3 regions of the Pseudoalteromonas sp. NH0006-46 genome follow, and region 1 is predicted to be linked to each of the others. Evidence: predicted binding sites of a transcription regulator. Region 1 holds the regulator's gene; each other region holds the start of a gene.

Region 1 (8,075 bases):
GCCGTCAATAAGTTAACTCCTAACCATACTGAGCGTTTTTTAGAGCTTTTTAGGACGGGAGCAAAGGTATCTTCTTCATCATCAAGACCCGCCAAGCTCAGTAAGCTATGCTCAGCGTCTTCTCGTATAACGTCGACAATATCATCGATTGTGACACGACCTAGCAGCTGATCATTATCATCAACAACAGGGGCAGAGATCCAATTATGGCGTTCGAATAGTTGTGCAACTTCACTTTCATCCATAGATATTGGAATTGACTCACACTCTTCATCCATTAAATCACGAACAATTTTTTCAGGTGAATTAGTCAGCAATGTACTCAGCGACAAAGCACCAATAAAGCAGTTATGTTTATCAACTACATACAGATCATCTGTGCCTTCAGGTAACTCTCCACGAAGTCGAATGTAGCGCAGTACTACATCAATGGTAACGTCTGGACGAATAGTTACCGTATCGGTATTCATGAGTGCGCCGGCAGAACGCTCTTGATAAGACAACGCCTGTGTTGCGCGCTCCCTGTCTTGAATATCCATAGCGCTAACAACGTCTTTATAAACGGTGTCAGGCAAGCTACGTAACACTTCGCCTAAGTCATCGTGCCCCATATCTTCAGTAGCGGCAGCAATATGCTCAGGTTCCATTTGGGCTATGATGCCTAAACGTACGTCTTCTGATAACTCTTCTAGTACGTCCCCTTGAACATCAGGGTCAACAAGTTGCCAAAGTAATCGACGAATTTTATGAGGAGACGACTCCAATAATAAAGCAGTATCACATGGGGCGGTTTTTGCGAGCATGCGTCTAACTTGAACAAACTGGCCACTATTAAGTGACTTAGTCACTTGTTTTAGTTGTTGTAGTGGGTAGTCTTGTTCAAAAGCTTCGGGCATTGGCGTCCTTTATTTATATTGTAACTGTTACTTAGTGGGTGGGAGAGTACGAACTATTAGCCAGTTATTTTTGATTATAGTTATTTTATTTAATTGTTAAAAATTAACGTTACTCTTGCTCGTTAAATCGTTGCGAAATAAGCTCTCCAATGGCATTTAAAGCTTGTTTTGCATCAGGTCCTTCACATACCACTTTAACTTCTTTACCTTGGCTACTTTCAAGAAGCATCAGTGCTAATACACTATCACCAGCAGCTTCTTTGTCATCTTGAAATAAAGTGATTGAAGCATCAAATTTAACAGCAAGTTGAGCCAATACTGTCGCGGCTCTGGCATGTAGCCCTAATTTATTTTGTATTAAAAAAGTGTCTTCTATGCGCATACATTACTCTATCAAAGCTGAACAGGTTATTAGTTTATATAAATTATTTTTCTTGTTCTCTGTGGCGTATTTTTACATTAGGGTGTGTAACTGCAAAGCTTTCACCAATTGTTTGCGCTAAATATACAGAGCGATGTTGTCCGCCAGTACAACCAATAGCAATCGTTAAGTAGCTACGGTTATTGCGTTCTAAATGAGGCAACCAGGTTTGCACAAAAGTTTGTATTTGCCATGTGAACTTTTGAACTATGCTGTGGCTAGCTAAATAATCTTTTACTGGCTGGTCTAAACCATTGAGTGGTTTTAGTTCAGGCTCCCAATGTGGGTTAGGTAAAAAACGTGCATCAAATACGTAGTCTGCTTCTTTAGGTATACCATGTTTAAAACCAAATGATTCAAATGTGACAATCAGCTGCTTGTCTTTTTTACCTAATATTTTTTCACGAATCGATTCAGCGAGTTGATGAACACTCAAGTCGCTGGTATCTATCATGTAATCGGCACGAGTAGTTAGCACGTCAAGTAGTTCTTTTTCTTTTTTTATGGCTAAATCAAGCGGAAGCGAATCGATTGATAGAGGGTGCAAACGTCTTGTTTCTGAAAAACGTTTTATTAATGTTTGATCTTCACTGTCTAAATAAAATAGTGTTGGTTTTGTAAAACCCGGTAAATATTCAATAATGTGATTAAATTCATCTTGTTCTTTTGGCAAGTTTCGCACATCGATGCTAACGGCGATTTTATCGTAGTTATCAGAAACGCTTCTTACCAAAGAAGGTAATAAATTTACAGGGATGTTATCTACGCAATAATAACCTAGATCTTCAACAACGCGTAAAGCAACCGACTTACCAGAACCAGAACGGCCACTTATGATAATCAACTCCATTAATCACCCTTTAAATTTATTACGATTGGTCAACAATAATTTGATACAGCTCGGCGTCCGATTTAGCACAGCGTAGCTGTTTGCAAAATTCTTTGTTTTTTAGTTTATCAGCTATCGTCGCTAGCGTCTTTAAGTGTTGCTGGTTATCACCATCAGGTACGATGAGTGCAACAAAAATATCAACTGGTCGATTATCTATAGCATCAAAGTTAATCGGTGTTTCACTTACTAATACTAATGCTAAAGGTTCTTGTGCGCCGCTCATTCGACCATGTGGAATAGCTATGCCTCTTCCTATTCCTGTGCTACCTAGCTTTTCGCGAGTTAATAAAGCGCCCAAAATATCTTGTTGAGACAAATACGGTAATTTATCGTGAGCAAGCTCGCTAATAAATTCTAAAATTCTTTTTTTACTATTAAAAAGGACCGCAGCTTTGCTGCAGTCCTGGCATATAAGTGAACTTAGTTTCATCATATTAGTGTCGAGCAAGCTTCTCTTTGTGTTTAATTACTTGACGGTCAAGCTTATCAATCAATGAATCAATCGCTGCATACATATCTTGATGTTCAGTGGATGCGAATAATTCAGCGCCACTTACATGAATAGTTGCTTCTGCTTTTTGATTTAATTTTTCTATATCAAGAATGACATGAACATTATTAATATGATCAGAGTGCCTTTCTAGCTTCGCAAATTTGGTATTTATATAGTCTCTTAATGAATCAGTTAGTTCTACATGACGACCAGTTAAATTTAGTTGCATAAGCATTACCCTCTTTGTTTAGCGTCTTAGATCAGGCTCTTTCGCTGATTTGACGGTGGAATAGCAAGAGATTCGCGGTATTTTGCGATTGTCCGTCTTGCTACTTTAATTCCTTGCTCAGCCAATATATCCGCAATTTTGCTATCACTCAATGGTTTTGCTGAGTTTTCTGCTGCGATTAATTTTTTGATAAGTGCTCGTATCGCTGTGGATGAACATTCTCCACCATTTTCCGTGCTTACATGGCTTGAGAAAAAGTATTTAAGCTCAAATATTCCACGCGGTGTGTGCATGTACTTTTGAGTCGTTACGCGCGAAATTGTCGATTCGTGCATTTCTACCATTTCGGCTACATCATTTAAAACCATAGGTTTCATGGCTTCTGGACCGTGTTCAAAAAAGCCTTGTTGTTGTTTTACGATACAGTTAGTTACTTTTAAAAGTGTGTCGTTTCTGCTTTCTAAACTTTTAATAAACCATTTAGCTTCTTGTAAATGTGAGCGAATAAACTGGCTATCACCGCTCGACTTAACTGTACGCGACATTGCAGCATATTGGCTGTTCACACGAATTTTTGGCATGCTGTCTGGGTTTAGTTCAACAACCCAGCGGCCTTTAATTTTCTTAACTGACACATCTGGTATTACATATTCAGACTCTTCTCGCACTATTGTGTCTGCAGGCTTTGGGTTAAGCGTATGAATAAGTGTCATTACTTCTTTAAGCTCATCTTCTTTGAGCTTCGTTTTTTTCATTAATGTACGGTAGTCGCGAGCAGCTAACAAATCTATGTGCTCGGTTAAAATCATTTTTGTTTCGTCAATAAAAGGGGTGCCTTTATCAAATTGATTTAACTGAATACACAAACATTCTTGTAAGCTTCGTGCTGCAATACCAACAGGGTCAAATAATTGAATACGCTTTAAAACGGCTTCAATTTCATCAAGTTCAACCTCAACGTCATCGTCGTTATCTTGATTAAAGCTCTCTAAAATTTCTTCACAGCTGAGGGTTAATATGCCTGAGTCGTCCACGGCTTCAACTATTGCAATAGCAATCGCTTCATCCGTAGGGCTAAATGGCGTTAGTTGTAATTGCCACATTAAGTATTCGTGAAGGGTTTCAGTCGATGCACCTTGATAAATAGACTCATCTTCAGGCATGGGGCCTGAAGACGATGCTGGGGCGGCACTCATGTACTCATCCCAGCTAACGTCCATTGCCATGTCGTCACTGACGGTATCTTTTGCTAGGGCTTCACCACTGTCTTGTTCATACTCACTGGGGGCTTCATCTGCAGATGCACTTACTGTCACTTCATCATTATCTGCTTTTTGCTCATTTTTGCCTGCAAGGTCATCGGCATAGTCTTGCTCCTCAACCTCAAGTAATGGGTTGCTGTCGAGCGCTTCTTGTATTTCTTGCTGAAGATCCAATGTGCTTAATTGCAGCAAGCGAATAGCTTGTTGCAACTGAGGTGTCATTGTAAGTTGCTGGCCCATGCGCAGCTGTAGTGATTGCCTCATGTATCTCTAACAATCCTTTTAAGTTGTTATAATTAATACTAGCAGATGCATACAAATAAGGCGTAAATGTTACAGCCTAAATTGCTCGCCTAAATATACATCGCGTACAGTTTTATCGTTTAATACGTGTTCAGGGGTACCAGAAGCAATCAGTTCCCCATGAGAAACTATGTAGGCTTTTTCGCAAACATCAAGGGTTTCTCTTACATTATGGTCTGTTATTAATACACCAATACCACGGTTTTTAAGGTGTTCAATAATTTTTTTAATATCCAACACTGAAATAGGGTCAACGCCGGCAAACGGTTCGTCTAATAAAATAAACTTTGGATCTGCAGCTAAAGCACGTGCAATCTCTACTCGGCGACGCTCTCCGCCCGATAGTGCCATACCTTTGCTATCGCGAATGTGTTGAATACTAAATTCATCCAATAGATTATTAAGTGTATCTTCTCTGGCTTGCTTAGTGAGCTCCTTTCGAGTTTCTAAAATAGCCATTAAGTTTTGATACACGGTTAACTTTCTGAATATAGACGACTCTTGCGGCAAGTAGCCAATGCCTAATCTAGCACGACTGTGCATAGGTAAAAGAGTAATATCGTTCTCGTCGATAGATATTTTACCTTTATCGCTAGGGACTAAGCCTACAATCATATAAAACGTGGTGGTTTTACCGGCACCGTTAGGACCAAGTAAGCCCACAATGCTGCCGGCTTTAACTTCTAAGCCTACATTTTTAACTACTTCTCGGCCTTTGTAGCTTTTGGCTAATAGCTCTGCTTTTAATGTACTCATGGCTTACCTTTATCGCTTTTTTTTGGCTCCACAGGTACTAAAATGGTGTGCACGCGATCCGTTGAGCTTTCATCTTTTTCGGCGCTAATGAGTTGTTGCTCAATATCGTAGGTAATGCTTTTTGCATTCATTTTTTGCCCAGCTTGAGAGACCTGTGCATTTCCAATTAATGTTAAAAAACGTTTAGAAACATCGTATCTAACTTCATTAGCGCTGGCGCTCATTATTGTGCCGTCGGCTTGTTTTTCTTCAAAATAAGCGGGTGTACCTGTAGCAATTAACAGTTGCTTGTTATCACCCAATTCATCGCGTTTATGCACTTCTAGGCGGTCAGCGGTAATTTTTCTGTCGCCATGAATAATTTCAACGTTTTTTTCGAATATACCTACATTTTCTTTCAGTTGACCTTCTTGCTTATCAGCACTAATAGAAATTTGATTTGCAGCAAGTGGCGCCGTTGGTTCAGCAGCATTTGCACCGAGTGCAAGTATAAATGTTGGAATAATAAAGAGTGTTAATAGTTTATTGGTCATAATAAATAGTTCGCGTATGGTTAATTAGTTTTATCACTTCGGTTTTTAAATCGGCTTCGAGGCCTTTACCGGTGATCTTTAAATTGGGTCCTGTAACAATGACAGGTTGTTCTGATTGCATCGTTAGTAATTTTATATCTACCTGAATATTATCAGCATTTATTTTATCTATCATTGCGTTATCAGTTAAGTTACTAGCAACAACGTTACCTTCTAGTATTAATTGTCTGCCTTCGTATAGTGTTGCTTCGTTAGCGTTAATTCGCCACGTTTGTTTGTCGTTATAAAGCGTAAAAATGGGTTTATCAAAAAAGGTAAATCCTAATTCTTGATATAACTCCATTCGCGCTGCCGTTACTTTGTGGCTAATCTTCCCATTCTCGTCATACGCTGTTTGTTTTAGCTCTATGGCAGTGTAATCGGGCTTTGCAATAATGTCTGCTTCGGTTTGCTGCGGTAAACTTACTTGTGTGAAATAAGGGTACCAAAGCCAAACCATACAGCTGATGAATAAAACGCTTAATATGATGCGCGCTGCATTCATGAACTCGTACCTTTGGTGGTCAAGGGTTTGTTGTTTTCAAGCATTAGCAGGTCGGTAAGCTCTCTCACTGCACCAAATCCACCAAGCATTTGTGTGGTGTAATGCGCTAAACGTTTTATTAGCGGATGTGCGTCATTTACTGCAACAGCAAACCCTACTAACTCCATTACCGGCATGTCGGGGCCGTCATCGCCAATGTAGGCAATTTGCTCATCACATAAGTTAAGCTTTGTTTTTAGCTCCTCATAAGCGAGGAGTTTGTTTTCTTGACCTTGGTAAATGTGTTGTACTGTTAGGCTTGTCATACGCTGTTGTACTATTTTTGAATGTCGTCCGGTAATAACCGCAACGTCAAAGCCGCTGTTAATTAGCGCTTTAATGCCAAAGCCATCTTTTGTATTAAACGCTTTGAGCTCTTCACCTTGGTTACCCAGATAAATACGACCATCAGAAAACACACCATCGATATCACAAATAAGCAGCTTTACTTTTTTAGCACGTGCTTTTGCGTCTTCGCTTAGAGGTTGATAGAGCTCTTCAAATTGCATTTATAGTACTCCTGCTTTTAATAAGTCTTGCGTATTTAATGCACCAATAGGGTGATTTTGCTCATCAACAATTATTAAGCCATTTATACGTTTTTGCTCCATAATATTTAACGCTTCAGCGGCCAAAATATCTTGTGTTGCAGTGGTGCAGGACTTAGTCATCACAACATCTATTTGTGTTGTATGTATATCAATTCGTTGTTCTAAAATACGGCGTAAATCACCGTCAGTAAATAGCCCTACAAGTTGCTGCTGAGAATCAACTATGGCCGTCATACCTAACCCTTTGGCCGACATTTCTATTAGCGCATCTTTTATAGTTTGCGTAACATTAATAATAGGTGTGTTTTTACCGCTATGCATAACATCTTTTAAGGTCAGCAGCAAACGTTTACCTAAACTACCGCCGGGGTGAGATAGCGCAAAGTCATCAGCTGTAAAACCGCGGGCTTCTAAGAGTGCAACCGCCATGGCATCACCCATTGCAAGTGTTGCTGTTGTACTTGCTGTTGGAGCTAAGCCTAACGAACAAGCTTCTTTTTGTACTTTTATGCAAATATGTACGTTGGCAAGCGTGGCCATCGTTGAGCTGGCGTTGCCTGTCATGGCTATCATTTTGGCGCCAAGGCGTTTTAAAACAGGAATTATATTGAGTACTTCGCTTGTTTCACCAGAGTTAGAAATGAGCATAACCACATCATTTTTAGTGATCATCCCCAGATCGCCATGACTGGCCTCACCCGGATGTACAAAAAAAGCAGGGCTGCCAGTACTTGCTAATGTTGCTGCTATTTTATTACCAATATGACCTGATTTTCCCATACCTATAACGATAGTTCGGCCTTGGCAATCATATATTAATTGACATGCTTGATGAAAATTTTCATCCACATATCGTGCAATATCACTCAATGCTTGGCGCTCTATATCTAATACACGTAAGCCTTGTTCAATAAAATTTAGCGTTGCCATTACTTACCCTACTTGACTAAAAATATACCCTTGGTAGCCCAAAAATGCGATTAATAATAAGCCGCCTTCTACTCTATTGATGCGTTGAGCACCCCTAAAGTTCAATGACATGATAATAAGCGCAACCGTGGCACCAATCATTATTAGTATGTCGCGGTTAGCAACCGACGGGTCAATAACTGAAGGGTTAATAATGCCTGCAAAAGGCAATACGGCAAGAATATTA
Region 2 (8,075 bases), 360 kb from region 1:
GCCAACGCATTAGGTTGAGTCACGTTTTGCTGCTCTGTAATAGTAACTGTTAACCCACCATGCGTTATTGCAGCAGGCTGCAACTTAACATTTTTGCCTATTACAATAGTACCAGTACGGGAGTTAACTATAATTTTGGCAGACATATCTGCAGGTTTAAACTCCAGGTTTTCAAGTGTTGATAAATAAGATACGCGTTGAGAGGCATCTCTAGGAGCAATCACACGAACAGAGACTGAATCGATTGCTTTTGCACTGTTAGGCCCGACTAAATCGTTAATTGTTTTTTCAAGGCGCTTTGCTGTTGTAAAATCAGGGCGATTTAAATTAAAAGTTATAAAGTCACCTTGCATAAACGGGCTTTTAACTTCACGCTCTACTGTTGCGCCACTTGGAATGCGCCCCACCGTCGGGGTATTAATAACAACACGGCTGCCGTCAGCACCTTGTGCGCCGAGGCCTCCAACAATTAAACTGCCTTGAGCTACAGCATATACATTGCCATCAGCCCCTTTTAAAAACGTTTGCAACAAAGTACCGCCACGCAAGCTACCCGCACTGCCGATAGATGAAACGGTGACGTCAATTGTTTGACCTGGCTTTCTAAAAGCAGGTAATTCAGCATGTACAGCAACGGCAGCAACGTTTTTAATTTTAGGACTTAAGCTTGCAGGTAGCGAAATTCCAAAATTGCTCAACATGCCTTTAAAGCTTTGTTGAGTAAACCGGCTTTGCTCACCAGTACCCGGTAAACCGACTACTAAGCCATAACCTACCAACTGGTTCGATCTAACCCCTTCGACCATAGAAATATCTTTAATACGCTCTGCATTTGCCGAAAAATGGCAACCTATTAGCGTGATTAAACAAATTAACTTTAATACATTCATAATGAATGCCCTCTAAAAAGGAAAAATCGAACTGCTGAAAAAACGTGTTAACCAACCTGCACTTTGCGCTTCTTGTGTTTGCCCTTTGCCAGAGTACTGAATACGTGCATTGGCTATTCGGTTTGACTCAACTGTATTATCAGAACTCACATCTTGCGGGCGTACCAAACCTTCCAAACGAATAAATTCTTCGCCAGTGTTTAACGTTAACCACTTTTCGCCGCGAATCACTAAGTTACCGTTAGGTAGAACACGCATAACATTGACCGAAATATTGCCAAATAAGCTGTTGGATTGATTTGATTTAGAATCACCCGTAAAAGAGGCATCGCTACCAATACCAAACTGAATACTATCGCCACCAATGTTAACGGGTAAACCACCAAGCCCTATTACAGGGTCTAGGCTAGCATCAGATTGCTTATCAGTTTCTGTTTTAGCAGCTTTTGTTGCTTGAGTAGACTCTTGTAGATTAACAGTAATAATATCGCCAGTACGCAGTGCTTTTCGGTCTGCGTATAAGTCGTTTGATACATTAGTATTAAATAACGAACCCGTTGCAACTACCGGCTCCATACTTGGTTCAGGATACATTGGCGCATAATAGGGGTCATCTTGAACAACATCACTATTTTGTGTTGAGACACAGCCACTTAAAAATAATGTACCTACCGCAAATAACATATAATGACGCATAATTCCCCCTACACCTTATAATTGCTGATTAATGTAACTCATCATTTCATCAACCGCCGAAATAACTTTTGAGTTCATTTCATAGATTCGCTGCGTTTCAATCAGGTTAACCAACTCTTCTGTTACATTTACATTTGATGTTTCAAGTGAACCCTGAATAATTGTGCCTAAGCCTTCTACACCCGGGTTACCTTGCACAGGCGCGCCACTTACAGCCGTTTCGGTGTAAAGGTTTTGCCCTACAGGCTCAAGACCCGATGGATTGATAAAATCACTAATTGTAAGCTGGCCAATAACAACGTTGTCGGCTTGGCCTGAAATACGCACAGATACTTCACCATCTTGTGAAATAGTGATTGATTGCGCATCATCGGGAACGTTCATCTCTGGTTGCACAACATAACCAGACCCAGACGTTACAATTCGACCATCGCCATCGGTAGTAAACTGCCCATTACGAGAATAAGCAATATTGCCATCGGGTTGTAATACTTCAAAAAAGCCAGGCCCTGAGATCATCCAATCCAATGAATTCTCAGTAGTTAGCATGTTACCTTGAGAAAAGTTTTTTTGGTTAGCCACGACTTTTGCACCGGCACCTAACATTAAACCAGATGGCATTTCAGTGTCTTGTGACGAGCGGCCTCCGGGCTGGTTAATATTTTGATAGAGTAAATCTTCAAAAATAGCGCGGCTTTTTTTATAACCGACCGTACTGGCATTCGCTAAATTGTTTGATATAACCGAAATATCGGTTTGTTGAGCGTCTAGCCCCGTTTTACTGATCCACAATGCTGGATTCATAATCGTGTCCTCATTTAAAGTTAAACTATGCGCATCAGCTGATCTTGTGATCTATCAAGATCTTCAGCTGTTTTCATCAGTTTTACTTGTAACTCAAATTGACGTTGATGGCTGATCATATCGACCATTTCGTGAACAGGGTTCACATTAGACATTTCTAAGGTTCCGCTTAATACTTTAACATTGGCAGAAGTATCAACAACCTCTCCTGCCTTAGGCCTAAATAAACCATCGTTCCCTTTTTCTAGTTGAAAACTATTAGCTTCAACCACCTTCAAACGGTCAACTTCTTCTAAAAACGTAGCAGGCGCCCCCTGCGGACGAACTTGAATTGCGCCGTCTTCACTAAATTCAATTTTTTCGATCGGTACTGGTAAAATGACAGGCCCGCCTTCGCCAATTACTTGACGACCATGGCTGGTCATTAACATACCTTCAGCGGTAATATTTAATGTACCCACATTGGTGTAAGCTTCATTGCCTGAGGCATCCTGCACGCTTAACCACGCGTTATCGCTCATTGCAATATCTAGGTCTCTGCCTGTTTCGACTATGCCGCCAGAGGTCATATTAGAACCCGGACGCTCTTGCATAGAAAAAACACGCGACGGCAACCCTTCGCCAAAAGCCTGCATAGAGCGAGCTTGTGCAAAGTCTGACTTAAATCCAGTGGTATTCGCATTCGCCAAATTATTGGCTTTGAGGGCCAGCCCCTGTAGGCTTTGTTTAGCGCCTGAGGCCGCAATGTAGACCATTTTGTCCATAGCATCGACTCGTTTCAAAAATCTCTATACACAGGAAATGCAAAATAGATGCCACAATAGAAAATGATGTAAAATGGTTATAAAACAAACTAAATAAAGTAAAAATAAAAAGGGCCACTTTAAAAAGCAGCCCTTAAAAATGATGTTAAGTATTAAATTAACGAATCTGTAAAATTGCCTGTTGCAGTGTTGAGTTAACCTCAAGCGCACGAGAGTTAGCCTGGAAGTTACGCTGAGCACTAATTAGGTCAACCAACTCATTCGTTAAGTTCACATTAGATTGCTCTAGTGCTGATGAATTTATTGAACCTAATGTACCCGAGCCTGGTTCACCTGCAATTGGCTCTCCTGACGTTAAGCTCTTTTTCCAAGAGGTATCACCAACTTGCGATAACCCCTGTGAATTAGAAAAACGAACCATCGCTACCTGACCTAAGAAAGATGTGTCGCCATTACTGTATGAAGCCACTATTTTTCCGTCGGTACCAATATCAATACCCGCTAAACGACCAACCGTAGCGCCATCTTGGTCTAGCGCTTTAACTTCAAATCGACTTGCGTACTGAGTTGGCTGCTTATTTGTAGTTGCAGCCTCATCTCGCCAATTAAGCTCTACGCCCGTATCAGGAAATGATGCGCCGTTAGTCAGTAACGAAGATAAACCAGTCCCAGCACCCGCAGGTAAAACTAACTCATCGAAACTGCTTGGGTTTGTATTAGCAACCCCATTTGTTGTTTCAGGTAAACCGCTTGAACTAAAACCTAGGGTGGTTAAAGGTGTATATGGCGCAGTAGTTTGCTCAGCGCCCGTTGCTGGATCAACAACTAAACCATCGAGCGTTGCATGTATATCCCACTCATTAGGGTTTGTCGTCGGATCATTTTTTACAAAAAAATATTGTAAAACATGTGCCTCACCCAGTGAATCGTAAACAGTGGTTGAAGTTGATGAGTTATACGAAGCACTTTCTGTTGGATCAAATGGCAACGAAGGCGCATCTGCACGTGAATCTAAATTAAATGAGCTGTATACCGTTGCCGTTGCACGAGGTGATCCAGACGAATCAGGGATTTGCAGTGCCGACGAAGTACTTAAACTAACAGAGGTCGTATCGCCGGTAGCCTCATCTACAGGGAAACCTTGTAAAAAGTTACCTTTAGCATCAACGATAAAGTTATCTTTATCTAACTTAAAAGCCCCTGCTCTTGTAAAGGTAAAATCTTGCGCACCCAGGTCTTGGCTCATTGCAAAGTAGCCTTCACCTGTAATGGCTAAATCCAATGAGTTATTAGTAAATTGCAGCGAACCTTGGTGAAATTGCTGGGCAACCATAGTAGTTTGAACACCGTCACCATTTTTAGTTCTACCAGAACTAAACACTGAAGAGGCATATACATCTGCAAACTCAGCACGTGACTCTTTAAAACCGGTTGTATTAACGTTCGCAATATTATTTGCGGTAACGTCTAAATCTTTTTGTGCGGCAGCTATGCCTGTTAATGCAATATTGAAGCTCATAATTGACCTCTAACCTATTAAATACAGCCTGCAAACAGGCAAAATATTATTAAACTCTATTACGCGATCTCTGCGACATCAGTCAGCCTAACCGCACCTTCTTTAGTGTTAATAATGATGCCATTAGCACCATTTATATTTACACTTTCAATATTTTTAAACGTAGCTATAGGAAGGCTTGAAAATTCACCGTTAGTGCTGCCTTCAGCCACTATATTGTATTCACCCTCCGGTAAACGTTCACCCGCTTCGTTTTTACCATCCCAAGCAAAACGTACTGCACCAGCCGATTGCGATCCTAGTTCAATACTTCTTACAAGTTGTCCAGATTCATCCGTAATACGAAGCGTTAAACTCTCTACTGGGCTTTCTGCAACCACTGACCCTTTGGCTTCACCAGTTGCATTTAAATCTAAAGAATCTGACTCTAGTAATGCTTGCTTTCCAACTAATGTTGACGCTTGTAAAGCGGAGTTAGATGTCATCGAAGCTGCAAGTGACTCAAAATTACTATTAAGGTTTGAGATACCTTCAGCCATCGTGAAGTTGGTCATTTGCGCAATCATTTGATCGTTATCCGCAGGCTTGCTCGGATCTTGAAACGATAATTGCTGGGTTAACAACGAGAAGAAGTCTTCTTGAGTTAACGCATCGCTCTTTTCTTCATTTGAAGTGGGCGTTGTATCTTGCCACCGTAAAGAGTCTAAATAGGATGAAGATGTACTAATATCGTTACTCATAACCTACCCTCGGTTAACGCTGACCTAGCAGCAGAGTTTTACTTAACATTTGCTTAGCTGCATCTGCAACTTGCACGTTTGTTTCATAAGAGCGAGAAGCAGAAATCATGTTCGCCATCTCCTCTACAACATTAACGTTGGGTTTGTAAATATAACCATTTTCATCCGCACTCGGGTGATTAGGGTTGTATTCAATTTGTAATGGTGCACTGCTTTCAACAATGCCCAGCACTTTAACACCAACAGAAGAGCCCTGATTGTTACTTGCCGACTCAGAAGCTTTGGTAAGCTCTGCAGCAAATACAGGTTGTCGCGCTCGGTACGTTTTGTCTTGAGAAGAACTAATTGTATTGGCATTCGAAATATTACTAGCAGTGGTATTCAAACGCACATTTTGTGCGCTCATACCAGAACCAGCAATATCAAAAACGTTATATAAACTCATAATTATTATCCTTGACTACCGAGGGCTTTATTCAGGCCTTTAAACTTGCCGCTTAAAAATTGTAAGCTGGCCTGATACTCCATAGCATTCTGTGTATACAAGTTCCGTTCCACTTGCACATCCACTGAGTTACCATCACCTGTATCTGTTTGATTTGGCGTACGAAATAATTCATCACCACCCACACTTCGGGTACCACCACCAATGTGTTTTTCATTAGTAGTTACCATTGTATTGCCGCTTTGCTGGTGTGATTTTGCCGCTTTTAATGCTGAGGCAAAATTAATATCTTTTGCTTTGTAGCCCGGCGTATCAGCATTAGCAATATTACTCGCTAGCACTTCTGCTCGTTGTGAACGGATCAACATAGTATGCTGATGCACACCTAAAGCTTTATCAAAACTGATAGCCATAACCATCTCCAAAAAATTGACATAGTTTGTATAAAGCAATAAATAAGCCATTTATAATTGAGTGATTATATTTTTTGTAATCGAATGATTTAAAATGAAAAACGACACATAGTGTGTCGTTTTAAAGGAAAGAAAGAGGGTTTACTTCTTTTGGTAAATAATGCCAGGGTTGCATCTAACCATATCAAATTCGTCACTTAATCCGGCCATTGACTCCGAAGCCCCTAAAAATAAATAACCTTTAGGGTTAAGTGCTTGCGCAAATTGTTTAATAATTTTAGCTTTTACTTCAGGAGAAAAATAAATAAGTACATTACGGCAAAAAATAATATCGAATTTACCCATCAACGCATACGAATCGAGTAAATTTAAGTGCCTAAAGCTCACTTGCTTTTTCAATGTATCGTTTACTTTTGCCATGCCATTGCCGCTGTCTGTAAAAAACTTTTTACGGCGCTCAGCCGATAAGCCTCGTGCCAAAGCTAGCGCGTCGTACTCGCCATTTTTGCACATATCTAGCATGGTATTAGAAATATCAGTACCAATTATTTGAGCACCCATTTTTAATACACCAGGCTGTTTAGCCTGAAACTCCGCAACCGACATAGAAATAGAGTAAGGCTCTTGCCCAGACGAGCTGGCCGCAGACCAAATTTTTACCGGTCGCCTTAACTCTTTAAACTCAGGAAACAAGCGGTTTTGTAGAAGCTCAAACGGGTATTGATCTCTAAACCACAAAGTTTCGTTGGTAGTCATCGCATCAACAACAGCCGCTCGTAATTGCCTTTCATGTGGCCCTAGTGTTTTGCTAACAAGTTCAGATAACGACCCTACATCAAAACGAGCCATTAATGGTGCAAGCCTGCTTTTAACCAAGTATTGCTTATTTTCACCAAGAACAATACCACATTGCTGTTCTAAAAATGAACGAAATTGATCGTATTCATTTTGCTGCAAGTCTTTGTTATTCAAATTAGTAGCACCTGTTTTGATTATTCACAATGAACCCATTTTTTAACCGCAGTGGCTAATTCATCTGGGTTAAATTTAGCAATAAAATCGTCTGCCCCTACCTTTTCAATCATTGCTTGGTTAAATACACCACTGAGTGACGTATGCAAAATAACATGTAAAGGTGCAAGTTTAGGGTCTGCTTTTATTTCTGCCGTTAGTGTATAGCCATCCATTTCAGGCATTTCAACATCAGATATAAGCAGCGCCACACGTTCTGTAATATCGGTTTGGCAATCAAGCTCGGCAATTTCTTTGAGTCTTACGAGTGCTTCTTTACCATTTTTGGCAAGTTCCGTTTGCACACCAAGCGGCTCTAGCGCACGTTTTACCTGATTACGTGCAACCGCACTATCATCAGCTATAAATACTATTCGCTCACCCAAGTCTTTCTGAATATCGCCACTTTCAGCAACTTCTGCGCTTACTTCGGTGTTAACAGGGCAAATTTCATTTAGGATTTTTTCAACGTCGAGTATTTCAACAAGTTCGTTTTCAATTTCTGTAACAGCAGTCAAGTAAGAATAACGACCCGCACCCGATGGCGGCGGCATTATTTTTTCCCAGTTCATATTAACAATACGTTCTACACCACCAACTAAAAAGCCCTGCACAGAGCGATTGTATTCGGCGATAATAATAAAGCTGTCTTGAATATTGTCTATTGGGCGTCCACCTACAGCCATTGATAAATCAATAACCGAAATAGTTTGTCCACGAATATGTGCAACACCACGAATGTAAGTGTTCGACTTTGGCATACTAGTAAGCGGAGGACATTGAAGAACTTCTC
Region 3 (8,075 bases), on a different contig from region 1:
TGTAACCCTGAAGAGCTACAGCGTTATCACACATACCTTGCCAGTATGTGTCGTTTAAATCGCTAATATCTGTGCCTGTTGGCGTACCAAGGTACATAGGTAACATAATGCTACCTTTTTGATATTGAACGCCTGAAAACGCAGCCGATACCGTTACACCCTGAGATGCAAACACTTGTTGCACATTAACCATTGGTTGTTCAGGAACTTGAAGTGCAGGTGTAGGCAAAGCGTCGTTCTGTAAACTTGCAGCCAATAGATTTTTTATTGTGCCAAGTACCGGACCCGCTGACTGAATTGTCATTGCGCCGGAGAAAATAATATCTTCTTTTGAAATATCACCAGAGCTTACAACTACATTCTCGTAACTATTTACAGCACCTTGCAATGCCAGTTGAGAGGCGGTAATTAATGGCGCTTCTTGTTTCACTAAACCATAAGTAGACGACGGTGCAATAGAGCGACCCATTGAATCTTTAAGACCCGTAGTTAGCACGTTAATGTACGAGCTACCTGCCTTAAAAGGCTTAAGAGGAATAATCGCAACGGCATTTCCAGAAGCTTGAGTAACAAAATCAACACCAAATGTTAATTCACCTACTAGCTTACAAGCAGCGCCTGCTGGAGCAACAGAACATTCTGCATCTGTTAAGCTTGCACCCATTATTACTTCAAAAATTCTTACGCTGCCTGGTGTTCCAGCTGACGCTTCGTCAAGTGATACAGTGGGTGGAAATGTCAAATCAACTTTGTAAGGAACCTGAGACGACCAGCCGTCAAGTGCACCTAGCGCAAGCTGAGGGTCAGCATAAGCTGCTCTTGGGATAGATACATTATCGTCATCTAGCTCACCCGGAATGTTTAAAGTACCATCTTGGGTGCCGCTCATTAATAAATCGTTGGGAACAGAAATCACACCGTTGGCGGGGTCAAAGCTAACCGTGGCCATGGGTACTACTGTAGCGGTTTCATTCTTAACATCTTCTAACGTTTCTCCGCCGCCACAACCTGCTAAAGCAGCAGTGACAGAGAGTGAAAGTAGCATTTTCTTCATATTGGTGACTCCGAACATATTTTATTTTTATAGTGTGTTTAATCAGTGTATCAAGTTAAAACAATGTAATCAGATTATTAATGAGACATTAGACCAGTTAAACTTAACGTAAAGTTTCTTTTTTCGCCACCTAATTTTTCAATAAATTCGATTACTTGTCGATTTGCTATGTTAAAATCAAAAAAAATCTATCAATTGGTACTTTTATGCACACTTATCAAGCAGCTGAAAATGCATTAAACGATAAAGTTATTTTAATCACCGGCGCGGGCGATGGTATTGGCCGAGTAGCGGCTATTACTTATGCCAAACATGGTGCTACAGTCATTTTATTAGGTAAAACAACAAATAAACTTGAATGCGTATACGATGAAATTGTGAATGCCGGATATCCTAAACCTGCAATTGTACCAATGGACTTAAAGGGCGCGACAAAACAAAATTATCGTGATCTTGCTGCGACTATTGAAAATCAGTTTGGCCGTTTAGACGGGCTTCTAAATAATGCAGGCATACTTGGATCTCTTGGGCCACTAGAGCATTTTTGTTCATCTACGTTTGAGAACATCATGAAAGTTAATGTGACAGCTCAAGCAATGATCACCAAAGCATTATTCCCCGTAATGCGTAAATCAGACAACGCGTCTATTGTTTTCACCTCATCAGGTGTTGGTCGAAAAGGCCGTGAGTTTTGGGGGCCCTATGCCATCTCTAAGTTTGCAGTTGAAGGTATGATGCAAACGTGGGCTTGTGAAGTAGGTAAAACAAACATTCGCGTAAACTGTATTAATCCAGGCGCCACACGTACATCAATGCGCGCATCGGCATACCCGGGTGAAGATAGAGATAAGTTGGCAACGCCTGAAAGCATAATGCCTACTTACTTATATTTAATGAGTGATGATTCAACTGCAGTCAATGGCGAGTCATTAGATGCACAAATAAAAAAGTAACAGGTATTAATTTTTTAATAGCCTAAATAAAAAAGCCGCAACAATGCGGCTTTTTTATGAACGTTAAAATGTTACTTACGTTTAGTCGACTTAACACGTTGATTGTGCTTTTTAACCGCTTTTCTAATTTGATTAATTTTAGCGCGTTTGTCTTTACGTTTCTCTGGCATAACTGAAAGTTTAGTTTGCGTTTCACGACCTAACTTAACCGTTTTACGTAAATAGTTAACGGTATCTAAGTCGTATTCAATCCAACCACCTTGTGGAACACGCTTGTCGAGCTCTAACTTACCGTAACGAATACGGATAAGACGCGACACTTCAACATCTTGAGATTGCCACAAACGACGAACTTCGCGATTACGCCCTTCATTTAACGTCACATTAAACCAACGGTTAATTCCTTCACCACCAAGCGGTTTAATATTTGTGAACTTTGCAGGACCATCTTCAAGTTCTACACCGCGCATCAAGTTTTTAAGTGTTTCGTTTGTTACTTCACCAAACACACGCGAAGAATACTCACGCTCAACTTCATAACTTGGGTGCATTAAACGATTTGCTAATTCACCATCATTAGTAAACAACATTAAACCAGATGTATTTACATCCAGTCGGCCTACAGCTATCCAACGATCGCCATCAATACGAGGTAGTCTGTCAAATACAGTACGACGACCTTCAGGGTCTTTGCGTGTACTCAATTCTCCCTCTGGTTTGTTGTACATTATCACACGACAAATTCTGTCTGCTTTCTCTTCAATTTTTACGGTATGACCGTCTACTCGAATTAAATCGGTTTCTTCAACGCGGTCACCTAATTTAGCGACTTTGCCATTAACACTAACACGATTTGCGTCAATGTATTTTTCCATTTCACGGCGCGAGCCTACACCAGCTCTGGCTAGGACTTTTTGTAACTTTTCACCTTGTACATTCATTCGGATGGTTCTCTCACAGAAGGATCACTTAATAACTGGTCTATTTTACTTTCTTGTTGCGCAGGTAACGCAGGTAAGTTTTCTAAACCCGTTAATGAAAAATAATCTAAAAATTGTTTAGTCGTGGCGTATAAAGCGGGTTTACCCGGTACCTCTTTATGCCCTACTACTTTAACCCACTCTCTTTCGAGTAAAGTTTTAATTATATTCGAACCCGTTGTTACCCCTCTTACTTGCTCAATTTCGCCACGTGTAATGGGTTGACGATAGGCAATAAGTGATAGTGTTTCCAATAAAGCACGTGAGTATTTAGGCGCTCGTTCTTGCCAAAGGTTACTCAACCAAGGACTTAAACTGCTACATGCTTGAAATCGATAACCACTGCCCACTTCAACAAGGCGGATACCACGGGTTTGAAAATGTGTTTGTATCGTTTCTATGGCATGGTTTATTCGTGACATAGAAATTGCAATATCCATTAAAACAGTGTCTTTAATATGGCGTTTACTTATGGGTTTGTCTGCAACAAAAATTGCAGCTTCAATGATTTCAACTAACTGCTCATCACTAATTCGCCGCCCAGCCATATACACTCTTAATAAATAAAAATACACAGCCATCTATTATGACAGAATAAGCACTAACTAGGAAAATATATCTGGTAATTTATTAGGTCTGTTATCTTTACGAATGAAGATGAGTTTAAACTAGGTGCTGTTTAATCTCGGCGCAAAGTTTGTAAATTGGTGGGCTCGATAACGGCTCCTGCGTCATAGCCAATTTATAGGGAATAACCACACTAAGCAGGCTCTATTTTGCCTAAATACCAAACAGATTGCTGCAATTTCAACCTTGGAAGATAAGCGCTTACTGAGCTTTACCCATAAAAAAAGCCAGTTACTATAACTGGCTTGCTGTTTTGAAACTAAATCACAGTTAGCTGTGTTTGATTACTTTTAATGCATCATCTTCAGCTACGGCTTTACCATATTTCTTTATGTAACCCGTAAACTCGTTTTTACTAATTCGTTTATCTTTGTTTTTGTCCATGTAACCAAAGTGGTTAGAGATATCGTCGTCATTACCTTCAACAACTGATATGTAACCATTACTGTCGTTATCTAAACTTGCAAAGCTACTTTCAATTTTATCAAACTTAGCAATATTTGCTTTAAAAGCTGATTCGCTCACATCACTGTCAGTAGCAACTTTACCAGTATTTAATTGCATGTAGGCATTAAATTCTTTACGACTAATTTCTTCATCCATATTAGTGTCGATATTAGAAAAATGCCCCCAAATATTATCATCGTCAGCTTCAACTTTTGAAATGAAACCATCACTATCGTTGTCTAGACTTGCAAAGTCGCTATCTATTTTATCAAGACCTTGATTAGACGCACAGGCCGCTAAACTTAATGTTGCTAGGATAGTTGTTGCTAATGTTAACTTTTTCATAAGACGTGTCCTTCGTTGTTAGTAAATGTCACAACAACTAATACAAGTCTAATGCCAAAATTAAATAAACATAAATTTCAATAGCTTGCAGGTTTCCTGTGTATTTTTCATTCTATTTCAATGCGTTAGACTTGAAACCTTTTCAATCAACCTTGTAAATTTTGCAAAAAAAAGCCCAGCTATAAAAGCTGGGCTCTCGTTAATTCTTGTTGTACTAATTAAATTGCAGCATTTTGGTAACGCTTAACAAAATCAGTAACTTTTTGACCATTACATTTTAGCGAGTTTAAGTTACCGATTTTTTGGCGTACTGGCGCTAAACCTTGCTTTAGTGCAGTAATACATAGTTGAGTTTCTTGTTGAGCGTCTTTAGCAAACACTTCTACTTTGTTTTCAATTATGTTGTTTGTTGAATCTTTTTTTGCAATATCGCGAATATCTTGGCCGTTACACATAATGCTTTGTGAAAAACGCGATAAGTAAACGTTGTGCTTAGCTGCTAATTTACGTGCCGCAGAAAAACCTTCGTTTGCGCTTAATACACACAATTTAGACTCAATTGAGTTGTCTTGACTAAAGTAAGTGTTACTTTGAGCTGAAACAGAAGAAGATACTAATAATGTTGCCGCTAAAAATAATTGTGCTTTCATGAGAGATCCTATGTGAACGAGTTTGCCAATGAATTTGCGCGCATTATATAGCCAATTTTGTGCAGATCAATTGAATTTTTTATTTATTTTATAAATTAATACAACATTAACAATGTTTAAACTTTCACCAGCATTTGATCAACATTTGCGCAGCTATTTTGTCATTTCAGACATGTTATATAAGCTAAATTACTGATACAATTTACCATTAAAATAAGCACTAATTTAAAGGTAAATCGAATGAAAGTGATTTCTTTCAATATCAATGGTCTGCGTGCTCGTCTTCACCAATTACAAGCTGTTATTGATAAGCATCAACCAGACGTAATTGGCTTACAAGAAATTAAAGTTCATGATGAAGCGTTTCCATTAGACGATGTTCAAAAAATGGGTTACCACGTCTACTTTCATGGTCAAAAAGCACATTACGGCGTAGCTATGTTATGCAAAAAAGAGCCAAAATCGGTCTTAAAAGGGTTTGCTACCGACACAGAAGAGTCGCAAAAGCGTATGATCAGTGTCACTATTGAACAAGATAGCGGCCGCGACATTACAGTTATGAATGGTTATTTCCCGCAAGGCGATAACATTAGCCACGAAACTAAATTCCCGTATAAACGTCAATTTTATAAAGATTTGATGACCCACTTAAATACACACCTTTCTCCCGAACAAGATGTGGTTGTTATGGGTGACATAAATATATCCCCTACAGACCTGGACATAGGTATTGGCGAGGTAAACGCTAAACGCTGGTTAAAAACAGGTAAGTGCTCTTTCCAACCAGAAGAACGTCAATGGCTAGCAACACTTCTAGATTGGGGGTTCAAAGATACATTCAGAGAACTCTACCCCGAGGTGAACGATCAATATTCATGGTTTGATTACCGCTCTAAAGGCTTTTTAGATAATCGCGGCCTGCGAATTGATGTGGTGCTTGCAACCCATTCACTTGCTGAGCGTTGCACTGAGTCTGGAATAGATTATGAGCTTCGCGCGATCGAAAAGCCATCAGATCATGCGCCTATTTGGTCAACGTTTAAGTAGCTATAATGTTAAACACTGAAATACAAGGGCTGTTGTGGGTCCTTGTAGTTGCTATTGCGATTTTTAGTTTTGACAAAAACACCTATAAATCGCTTTATAAAACGTCTGCGAGGCAAACCGGCGTATTAGCCTATGCCCTTGTGTTTGCATTACTTTGGCGCATTAAAGCCGGTATTTTAACCGGCCTAGACTTACATATACTGGGTATTACCGCAGCTACATTAATAGTGGGCTGGCGGCTAGCCATTTTGAGTAGCCTACTAGCAAGTGCTTTGTTGTTTTCATTTGGGCAGGTTAGTTTTAACCTTTTACCTGTACAGTTACTTATTGGCGCTTTTATTCCCATATTGCTGAGTTATTTAAGTTTTATTTTATGCTATCACTATTTACCGCGGCATTTTTTTGTATATATATTTGTTTGTGCTTTTATAACTGCAGGGTTTATAGCATGTATCAAAATAAGTTTGGGTGCCCTCTTTTATTTCTTTTTAGGCCAGTACAATTGGCCAGAACTTGCAGACAATTACGTTTATTTAAGTGCTATAATTTGGTTTCCAGAAGCCATGTTAAATGGAATGGCTATCACTATCTTAATCACGTACCGTCCCCATTGGGTTAAAACTTTTTACGACAAGGACTACCTTGACTCATGAGTCTTGAATATCAATGCCCTTTATGTAGCAAATCGCTATCACACTCTTTAAATTCGCTGAGTTGTGAAAACAATCATAGTTTTGACTTTGCGAAAGAAGGCTACGTTAACTTACTCCCTGTTCAAAACAAAAACTCTAAACAGCCCGGTGACTCACTTGAAATGGTACAGGCAAGACGTACTTTTTTAGAGCAAGGCTATTATGCGTTTTTACAACAAGCACTCAGCGATATTGTCAGCCGTTTACAAGGTAATAATATTATTGATTTAGGGTGTGGTGAAGGGTTTTACACTCATGCTATTGCAGATAACACACAAGCAAATATTTATGGTGTAGATATTTCAAAATCAGCTATTAAATATGCCGCAAAGCGATATGCTCATTGCCATTTTAGTGTGGCTTCAATCAGCCAGGCACCGTTTAAAAAAGAGTTTGCTGATATACTGATAAGTGTATTTGCGCCTTTATTTTCTAAAGAGCTTGATAGACTCGCTAAACCAAATGCCACGCTTGTGGTCGCAAGCCCCGGCCCATGGCATCTAAAAGAGTTAAAAGCTTATATTTACCAAACAGTAAACAAGCATACGAAAGTAGATGTACCTGAGGGTTTCACTGAAACTCACCAAGATTTAATCACTGAGCAAGTTACACTGAGTATTAATGATGTTAAAAACCTGATTATGATGACACCGTTTGCGTGGAAATTTAGACCTGAACATTGGCAGGCCTTAGAAGAAAAAGGTGACCACCTAGTTACTTTGTCATTTTATATTACGCAATTTAAGAAAGCATGATTAACGCTAGCGTTTATTAAAACTGTTCTTTAGTAAACGCTTTATCCATTTTTTCGAACATATCTTTAAGTAAATGCGCTAATTCTAAATAGCGAGGCTTCTTTTCACTTAGTTTGGCTTGATACCCATTAGCGACCATTTTTGTGTGAAGCTCTTTGTACCAGTTTTGCATAACAGGGTCTAGTGGTGTTTGCGCACGTTTCCCTAGCCATAATAAACCTTGCAAAGGTAGTGAGATGAAGAATAATGCACTGGCAATAGCTTGAGGTAAAAAATCAGGCCCCAAATAATTAAGTTGAAAAAACAACGTTAACATAGCAAGTATCGGCATAACCGTGATAGCCAGTTCTGTTGCTTTAATAACTCTGAACTCACTAAACAACGGAGCGAGCTCTTTTCGCATTGGCCATTGTTTTGCGTACTGTCGGCCAATTTGAACTTGTGACATCACACTTTTTTGCATCATGACTCCTCACATTAACTTTATTCAATATATAAATGAGCTTGCGCTCAATAAATTGTAAC

What was found. The regulator sigma-54, encoded in region 1, starts transcription at its own class of promoters, with help from an activator protein. The targets are predictions, from matches to a motif close to GTTGGCACGNNNNTNGNNT.
Region 2: a site for sigma-54 is predicted at 3,192-3,210, ahead of AC27I2_RS02790 (flagellar basal body rod protein FlgF). Genes of this name have one in related genera too.
Region 3: a site for sigma-54 is predicted at 4,447-4,465, ahead of AC27I2_RS09895 (EF-hand domain-containing protein). Genes of this name have one in related genera too.

What each region holds. Positions count from the first base shown of each region.
Region 1 is NZ_BAAJML010000001.1:247,176-255,250, forward strand. Features, by position in the region: gene mgtE (magnesium transporter) at 1-896, opposite strand, end outside; gene AC27I2_RS01090 (HPr family phosphocarrier protein) at 1,006-1,278, opposite strand; gene rapZ (RNase adapter RapZ) at 1,322-2,167, opposite strand; gene ptsN (PTS IIA-like nitrogen regulatory protein PtsN) at 2,187-2,639, opposite strand; gene hpf (ribosome hibernation promoting factor) at 2,644-2,931, opposite strand; gene AC27I2_RS01110 (RNA polymerase factor sigma-54) at 2,958-4,457, opposite strand; gene lptB (LPS export ABC transporter ATP-binding protein) at 4,527-5,252, opposite strand; gene lptA (lipopolysaccharide transport periplasmic protein LptA) at 5,249-5,785, opposite strand; gene lptC (LPS export ABC transporter periplasmic protein LptC) at 5,775-6,329, opposite strand; gene kdsC (3-deoxy-manno-octulosonate-8-phosphatase KdsC) at 6,326-6,877, opposite strand; gene AC27I2_RS01135 (KpsF/GutQ family sugar-phosphate isomerase) at 6,878-7,849, opposite strand; gene AC27I2_RS01140 (calcium/sodium antiporter) at 7,853-8,075, opposite strand, start outside.
Region 2 is NZ_BAAJML010000001.1:611,096-619,170, reverse strand. Features, by position in the region: gene AC27I2_RS02805 (flagellar basal body P-ring protein FlgI) at 1-890, opposite strand, end outside; gene flgH (flagellar basal body L-ring protein FlgH) at 903-1,586, opposite strand; gene flgG (flagellar basal-body rod protein FlgG) at 1,602-2,390, opposite strand; gene AC27I2_RS02790 (flagellar basal body rod protein FlgF) at 2,411-3,154, opposite strand; gene flgE (flagellar hook protein FlgE) at 3,312-4,673, opposite strand; gene AC27I2_RS02780 (flagellar hook assembly protein FlgD) at 4,733-5,413, opposite strand; gene flgC (flagellar basal body rod protein FlgC) at 5,427-5,858, opposite strand; gene flgB (flagellar basal body rod protein FlgB) at 5,864-6,271, opposite strand; gene AC27I2_RS02765 (CheR family methyltransferase) at 6,413-7,243, opposite strand; gene AC27I2_RS02760 (chemotaxis protein CheV) at 7,264-8,075, opposite strand, start outside.
Region 3 is NZ_BAAJML010000004.1:44,552-52,626, forward strand. Features, by position in the region: gene AC27I2_RS09875 (VolA/Pla-1 family phospholipase) at 1-1,054, opposite strand, end outside; gene AC27I2_RS09880 (YciK family oxidoreductase) at 1,261-2,007, shown strand; gene rluB (23S rRNA pseudouridine(2605) synthase RluB) at 2,079-2,948, opposite strand; gene scpB (SMC-Scp complex subunit ScpB) at 2,945-3,535, opposite strand; gene AC27I2_RS09895 (EF-hand domain-containing protein) at 3,885-4,406, opposite strand; gene AC27I2_RS09900 (exonuclease III) at 4,625-5,056, opposite strand; gene xthA (exodeoxyribonuclease III) at 5,297-6,103, shown strand; gene AC27I2_RS09910 (energy-coupling factor ABC transporter permease) at 6,109-6,756, shown strand; gene AC27I2_RS09915 (putative RNA methyltransferase) at 6,753-7,550, shown strand; gene yfbV (terminus macrodomain insulation protein YfbV) at 7,567-8,013, opposite strand.